Regions from separate parts of the Pseudomonas sp. GZD-222 genome, predicted to be linked through region 3. Evidence: predicted binding sites of a transcription regulator. Region 3 holds the regulator's gene; each other region holds the start of a gene.
What was found. Region 3 encodes sigma-54, which starts transcription at its own class of promoters, with help from an activator protein. Its sites were predicted from a motif close to ANTGGCATNNANNTTGCTNT; they were not measured.
Positions count from the first base shown of each region.

Region 1: ACO6VD_RS01845 (CmpA/NrtA family ABC transporter substrate-binding protein) is a predicted target of sigma-54. The motif match lies at 1,427-1,446, and genes of this name have one in related genera.
Region 2: glnA (type I glutamate--ammonia ligase) is a predicted target of sigma-54. The motif match lies at 1,482-1,501, and genes of this name have one in related genera.

Region 1 covers NZ_JBMOWO010000011.1:58,970-61,238, forward strand. Annotated here, with positions in the region: gene ACO6VD_RS01840 (ANTAR domain-containing response regulator) at 1-135, opposite strand, end outside; gene ACO6VD_RS01845 (CmpA/NrtA family ABC transporter substrate-binding protein) at 151-1,365, opposite strand; gene ACO6VD_RS01850 (quinone-dependent dihydroorotate dehydrogenase) at 1,516-2,269, shown strand, end outside.
Region 2 covers NZ_JBMOWO010000042.1:3,008-5,276, reverse strand. Annotated here, with positions in the region: gene glnA (type I glutamate--ammonia ligase) at 1-1,386, opposite strand, end outside; gene thiI (tRNA uracil 4-sulfurtransferase ThiI) at 1,718-2,269, shown strand, end outside.
Region 3 covers NZ_JBMOWO010000021.1:22,406-24,674, forward strand. Annotated here, with positions in the region: gene hpf (ribosome hibernation-promoting factor, HPF/YfiA family) at 1-160, opposite strand, end outside; gene ACO6VD_RS04325 (RNA polymerase factor sigma-54) at 238-1,731, opposite strand; gene lptB (LPS export ABC transporter ATP-binding protein) at 1,911-2,269, opposite strand, start outside.

The DNA of each region.
Region 1 (2,269 bases), on a different contig from region 3:
CACCGTTTCGACGCGTGCCGGCAGGTCGATGGTCAGCCCGGACTCTTCGATGACCTCGAAGCCGGCTTCAACCAGTGCGGCCTTGAGGCGCCCGACCTTTTTCTCGGTATCGTCAATCAGCAGGATTCGCAGCATGCTGGCGTCCCCTTGTCAGCGGCGGGCGCGGGCGGCAGGCGTTTCGGCCCGCGCGTGCAGCGCAAAGCTGCGGGCATAGCCGGCCGGGTCGCTACCATCCCAGTAAGTGCCATCATTCAGCTGGCTGCGGCGCATGTTCTGTTCACTGCACGGTACGCCGATGGCGCTGGCGGCGTCGCGGTACAGCGCCAGTTGTTGAACCTGGCGCGCTACGGCGAGGTAGTCGGGATCTTCACGCAGCAGGCCCCAGCGGCGAAATTGCGTCATGAACCACATGCCGTCGGACAGATAGGGCAGATTGGCCCGGCCATCGTCGTGCAGACGCAGCGCATGTGGGTCGTGCCAGTGATTGCCAAGGCCGTCGTGGTAATCGCCGAGCAGGCGTGGCTCGATGCTGTTCAAGGGGGCATCCAGGTAGGCCTTGCCGCTGAGCAACTGCGCGGTACTGCGACGGTTTTCCGGGCTCTGCTCGATAAACCGGCTGGCTGCCAGAATAGCTTTGACCAGCGCCCTGGCCGTATTGGGGTACTGCTCGACAAAGGCGCGCGTGCAGCCCAGGACCTTCTCGGGGTGATCGGGCCAGATCGACTGGCTGGTGGCCAGGGTAAAACCCTGGCCCTGCTCGACGGCATCAGCCGACCAGGGTTCGCCGACACAGAAGCCGTCGATGCGCCCGGCCTGTAGGTGAGCCAGCATTTGTGCGGGTGGTACGACGATGCTGTTGACGTCATCCAGGGGATGGATGCCTTGGCTTGCGAGCCAGTAATACAGCCACATGGCGTGAGTACCTGTGGGAAAGGTCTGGGCGAAGGTGAGTTTTGTTCTGCTTTGGTGCACGAAACGTTGCAGCGCCTCGGGACGGGTCACGCCTTGACGCTGTAGCGCTGGTGACAGATTGATGCCTTGGGCGTTCTGGTTGAGCCCCATCAGTACCGCCATGGCGGTAGCGCTGGTGCCGCCAATCCCCAGGTGCACGGCATAGATCAGCCCATACAGGCTATGGGCGGCGTCCAGCTCGCCGCTGACCAGCTTGTCGCGTAGTCCGGCCCAGGAGCTCTGACGTTTGAGGTTCAGGCTCAGGCCGTAGGGTTGGGCAAAGCCCTGGGTAGCGGCAACCACTACCGAGGCGCAGTCGCTCAGGGCCATGAAGCCGATATCCAGGCTGTGCTTTTCCGGCGCGTCGCTGCCGTTGATCCAGGCTAGGGGAGAAGAGGGGACGTCGTTATTCACAGTTCGCGCCTGTATCGAAGGTCAGGCCGTGCCACCTGCGTGGCCGGTAGGTGAGGTCAACAAAGCAACGCATATGCCAAGGCGGCGCTGTCCCCCGGACGATGCCCTCTATATAATCGCCTCCTCACTCACGTCGAGCTAAGCCCGCCCATGTATACCCTGGCCCGCCAGCTGCTGTTCAAGCTCTCCCCGGAGACCTCCCATGACCTGTCCCTGGACCTGATCGGCGCCGGTGGCCGCCTGGGCCTGAACGGTCTGCTGACCAAGGCCCCGGCCTCCTTGCCGGTGACGGTCATGGGGCTGCAGTTCTCCAACCCGGTAGGCCTGGCGGCAGGTCTGGACAAAAACGGCGCCGCGATCGATGGCTTCGCTCAGCTGGGTTTCGGCTTTGTCGAAATCGGCACGGTCACGCCGCGTCCTCAGCCGGGCAATCCCAAGCCGCGGCTGTTCCGTCTGCCGCAAGCCGAGGCGATCATCAACCGCATGGGCTTCAACAACCTCGGCGTTGATAATCTGCTGAGCCGGGTGCAGGCAGCGAAGTACCGCGGCGTCCTGGGGATCAACATCGGCAAGAATTTCGACACCCCGGTCGAGCGCGCGGTGGACGACTACCTGATCTGCCTGGACAAGGTCTACGACCACGCCAGCTATATCACCGTCAACGTCAGCTCCCCCAATACCCCGGGCCTGCGTAGCCTGCAGTTCGGTGACTCGCTCAAGCAGTTGCTCGATGCCCTGGCGGTGCGCCGTGAGCAGTTGGCGGGTGAGCGCGGCAAGCGAGTTCCACTGGCCATCAAGATTGCCCCGGACATGAGCGATGAAGAGACTGCCCAGGTGGCTGCGGCGCTGATCGAGTCCGGAATGGATGCGGTGATTGCCACCAACACCACGCTGGGTCGCGAGG
Region 2 (2,269 bases), on a different contig from region 3:
GTATTCCAGTGGGTGTACGAAGGTGCGGACCTTGATTTCTTCTTCGCTCTTCAGCTCGATGAAGGCATCGATGAAGTCGTCGGAGAACACGCCGCCCTTGGTCAGGAACGCACGGCCCTTGTCCAGCTCTTCCAGGGCTTCTTTCAGGCTGCCGCAAACCTGCGGGATGTCCTTGGCCTCTTCAGGCGGCAGGTCGTACAGGTTCTTGTCGGCGGCATCGCCTGGGTGGATCTTGTTCTGGATACCGTCCAGACCGGCCATCAGCAGCGCGGCGAAGGCCAGGTACGGGTTGGCCGACGGGTCCGGGAAGCGCGCTTCGATACGGCGGGCTTTCGGGCTGGAAACGTAAGGGATACGGATCGAAGCGGAACGGTTGCGAGCCGAGTAGGCCAGCATTACCGGAGCTTCGAAGCCTGGAACCAGACGCTTGTAGGAGTTGGTCGACGGGTTGGTGAAGCCGTTCAGGGCCTTACCGTGCTTGATGATACCGCCGATGAAGTACAGGGCGGTGTCGGACAGACCGGCATAACCTTCGCCTGCGAAGGTGTTCTTGCCTTCTTTCCAGATGGACATGTGAACGTGCATGCCCGAACCGTTGTCGCCGTACAGCGGCTTCGGCATGAAGGTGGCGGTGCGGCCGTAGGCATCGGCAACGTTGTGCACGACGTACTTGAGGGCCATTACTTCGTCAGCTTTCTTCACCAGGGTGTTGAACTTGACGCCGATTTCGTTCTGGCCGGCAGTCGCCACTTCGTGGTGGTGGACTTCGACGGTCTGACCCATTTCTTCCAGTGCGTTGCACATGGCAGTACGGATTTCGTGGTCGTGGTCGAACGGCGGAACCGGGAAGTAGCCACCTTTGACGCCTGGACGGTGGCCTTTGTTGCCGCCTTCAACGTCCTGGTCGGACATCCACGAGCCTTGCTCGGAGAAAATCTTGAACATCGAGCCAGAGATGTCCGACTTGAATTTCACTTCGTCGAAGATGAAGAACTCAGGCTCTGGGCCGGCGAACACGGTGTCACCGATGCCGGTGCTCTTGAGGTACTCTTCGGCACGCTTGGCGATCGCGCGCGGGTCACGGTCGTAGCCCTGCATGCTCGAAGGGTCGACGATGTCGCAGGTCAGGATCAGGGTCGGCTCTTCGGTGAACGGGTCCAGCACGGCGGTTTCGTCGACCGGCATCAGGATCATGTCCGAGGCCTCGATACCTTTCCAGCCAGCGATGGAGGAACCGTCGAACATCTTGCCGACTTCGAAGAAGTCTTCGTCCAGCGCATCACGGGCCGGCATGGTCACGTGGTGCTGTACGCCCTTGGTGTCAGTGAAGCGCAGATCAATCCATTTAACGTCATGATCTTTGATGAGTTGAACCGACTTCGACATAGTGTCCTCCGGGTGGGGTAGAGCTTGCCTGTGCAGCCCTTGAAATTGGGTGATGCCGGGCGCGAATAGTCGGCCAAGGCAACCTGCATCACAAGGGAGCAAATTGCATGCCAGTGCCCCGGTTTGGAATCCTCGCCCCAATCCCAAGCGTTTCAGGGGGATTACGGCGGAATGTCGGACAATTTGTGCACACTTAAGAGGCGAAAATGAAGCGCAATGCTTCATTTTGGTGCGAGCAAAACCTTCTGTACGATAATTGGTTAAACCTTGAGCAATTTCCGCTATAATCCGCGCCCCACTTTTTTAGTCGGCAGCTCGCGCACAGTTTTTCATGAAACTAATCGTAAAAGTCTTCCCAGAGATCACCATCAAGAGCCGCCCGGTTCGCAAGCGCTTCATCCGTCAACTGGGCCGCAACATCCGCACCGTGCTCAAGGACCTCGATCCTGCGCTCGCGGTTGACGGTGTCTGGGACAACCTCGAGGTGGTCACCCGCATCGAGGACGAGAAAGTCCTGCGCGAGATGACCGAGCGCCTGACCTGCATGCCGGGCATCGCCCATTTCCTGCAGGTCGACGAGTACCCGCTGGGTGACTTCGACGACATCGTCGCCAAGTGCAAAACCCACTTCGGCCACCTGCTGGCCGGCAAGCACTTCGCCGTACGCTGCAAGCGTGGCGGCCACCACGACTTCACCTCGATGGACGTCGACCGTTATGTTGGCAGCCAGTTGCGCCAGCAGTGCGGCGCCGCCGGTATCGACCTGCGCAACCCCGAGGTCGAGGTGCGCATCGAGGTGCGTGACAAGCGCCTGTACGTGATTCACAACCAGCACAAGGGCATCGGCGGCTACCCGCTGGGCGCCCTTGAGCAGACCCTGGTA
Region 3 (2,269 bases):
GCGTCGCTTCAATTTTCTGCTGCAGTTTCTCGACCTTCATGATCACCGTCACATTGGTAATCTTGTCGAAGTGACCTTCCAGCCGTTTCAGTTTCTGTTCGACGTACTCGCGCAGCGGCTGGGTGACTTCTACATGCTGTCCACTGATATTGACTTGCATACAGCTTCTCCTTTGTTGCCCGTGCATAAGAGGCAGGTGTTGCGCCTGCCACTGAACTGCTGTGGCGATCTCAGGGGCTACATCAGTCGCTTGCGCTCACTCGACGGTGCAATGCCGAGGGACTCGCGGTACTTGGCGACGGTGCGACGGGCTACCTGGATGCCTTGTGCCTCCAGTAAACCAGCGATCTTGCTGTCACTCAATGGCTTTTTCTGATTTTCCGCTGCAACCAGTTTTTTGATGATCGCGCGAATCGCTGTGGACGAGCATTCCCCGCCTTCGGAGGTGCTGACGTGACTGGAGAAAAAGTACTTCAGCTCGTAGATTCCGCGGGGGGTGTGCATGTATTTCTGCGTGGTAACCCGGGAAATCGTCGACTCGTGCATGCCCACGGCTTCGGCGATGTCGTGCAGCACCAGCGGTTTCATTGCTTCGTCGCCGTGGTCGAGGAAACCACGCTGGTGTTCGACGATCTGGGTGGCCACCTTCATCAGGGTTTCGTTGCGGCTTTGCAGGCTCTTGATGAACCAGCGGGCTTCCTGCAATTGGTTGCGCATGAAGGTGTTGTCGGCACTGGTGTCGGCGCGGCGGACGAAACCTGCGTACTGGGGATTGACCCGCAGTCGTGGTACCGCTTCCTGGTTGAGTTCGACCAGCCAGCGTTCGTTGTCCTTGCGCACGATGACGTCAGGGACCACATATTCGGCTTCGCTGGACTCGATTTGCGAACCGGGACGCGGGTTGAGGCTCTGGACCAGCTCGATGATCTGGCGCAGTTCGTCTTCCTTGAGCTTCATGCGCCGCATCAGCTGGCTGTAGTCACGGCTGCCGAGCAGGTCGATGAAGTCGCGGACCAGGCGCTGGGCCTCGGCCATCCACGGGGTAGTGGCTGGTAGTTGGCGCAGTTGCAGCAGCAGGCATTCGCTGAGGTTGCGAGCACCGATGCCGGCAGGCTCGAATTGCTGGATGCGGTGCAGGACGGCTTCGACTTCGTCGAGCTCGATATCCAGCTCGGGGTCGAAGGACTCGCAGACTTCTTCGAGGGTTTCGTCCAGGTAGCCCTGATTGTTGATGCAATCGATCAGGGTGACCGCAATTAGCCGATCGGTGTCGGACATGGGCGCCAGGTTCAGCTGCCAGAGCAGGTGGCTTTGCAGGCTTTCGCCGGCCGACGTGCGGGTGGTGAAATCCCACTCGTCATCGTCGTTGCTGGGCAGGCTGCTGGCGCTGGTCTGGTAGATGTCTTCCCAGGCCGTGTCGACAGGTAGCTCGTTGGGAATGCGCTCGTTCCATTCGCCTTCTTCCAGGCTGTCCACGGTCGGCGCGGTTTCCTGGAAGCTGGTGTCCTGGACCTCGGCAACAGGCTTGCTTTCGGCGTTATCGGCCATCGGGTCGCTGTTGTCGAAATCGTCGCCTTCTTCCTGGCGTTCGAGCATCGGGTTCGATTCCAGCGCTTCCTGGATTTCCTGTTGGAGGTCCAAGGTAGAAAGCTGGAGCAGTCGGATAGCCTGTTGCAACTGAGGGGTCATCGTCAGTTGCTGGCCCATTCTTAGGACGAGCGATGGTTTCATGGCAGGGGCTTAACACCTTTTTCGCCGGCGCACAGGCGCCATCCACTACAAGGGCACCGAGGCGCCAACTTTAAGCAAGATATATGCCTTAAGTTGGAGCGTTTGCCTAGGGTGCTGTAACAATTAAGCCGGATTTCACCGGTACAGTTGCCCATGGCAAGCGCTTTGTCGCCTCGAACTTACAAGCGGAACTCGTGGCCCAAGTACACCTCTTTGACCAGGTCGTTGGCCAGGATGGTCTCTGCGTCGCCTTCGGCAATCAGTTGACCATCGTTGACGATGTAAGCGGTTTCGCAGATATCCAGGGTCTCGCGGACGTTGTGGTCGGTGATCAGTACACCGATGCCCTTGGCCTTGAGGTGATGGATGATCTGCTTGATGTCGCCGACCGAAATCGGGTCGACACCAGCAAAGGGTTCATCGAGCAGGATGAATTTCGGTGCCGTAGCCAGGGCGCGAGCAATCTCCACGCGGCGACGTTCGCCACCGGAAAGGCTCATGCCGAGGTTGTCGCGAATGTGGCTGATGTGGAATTCCT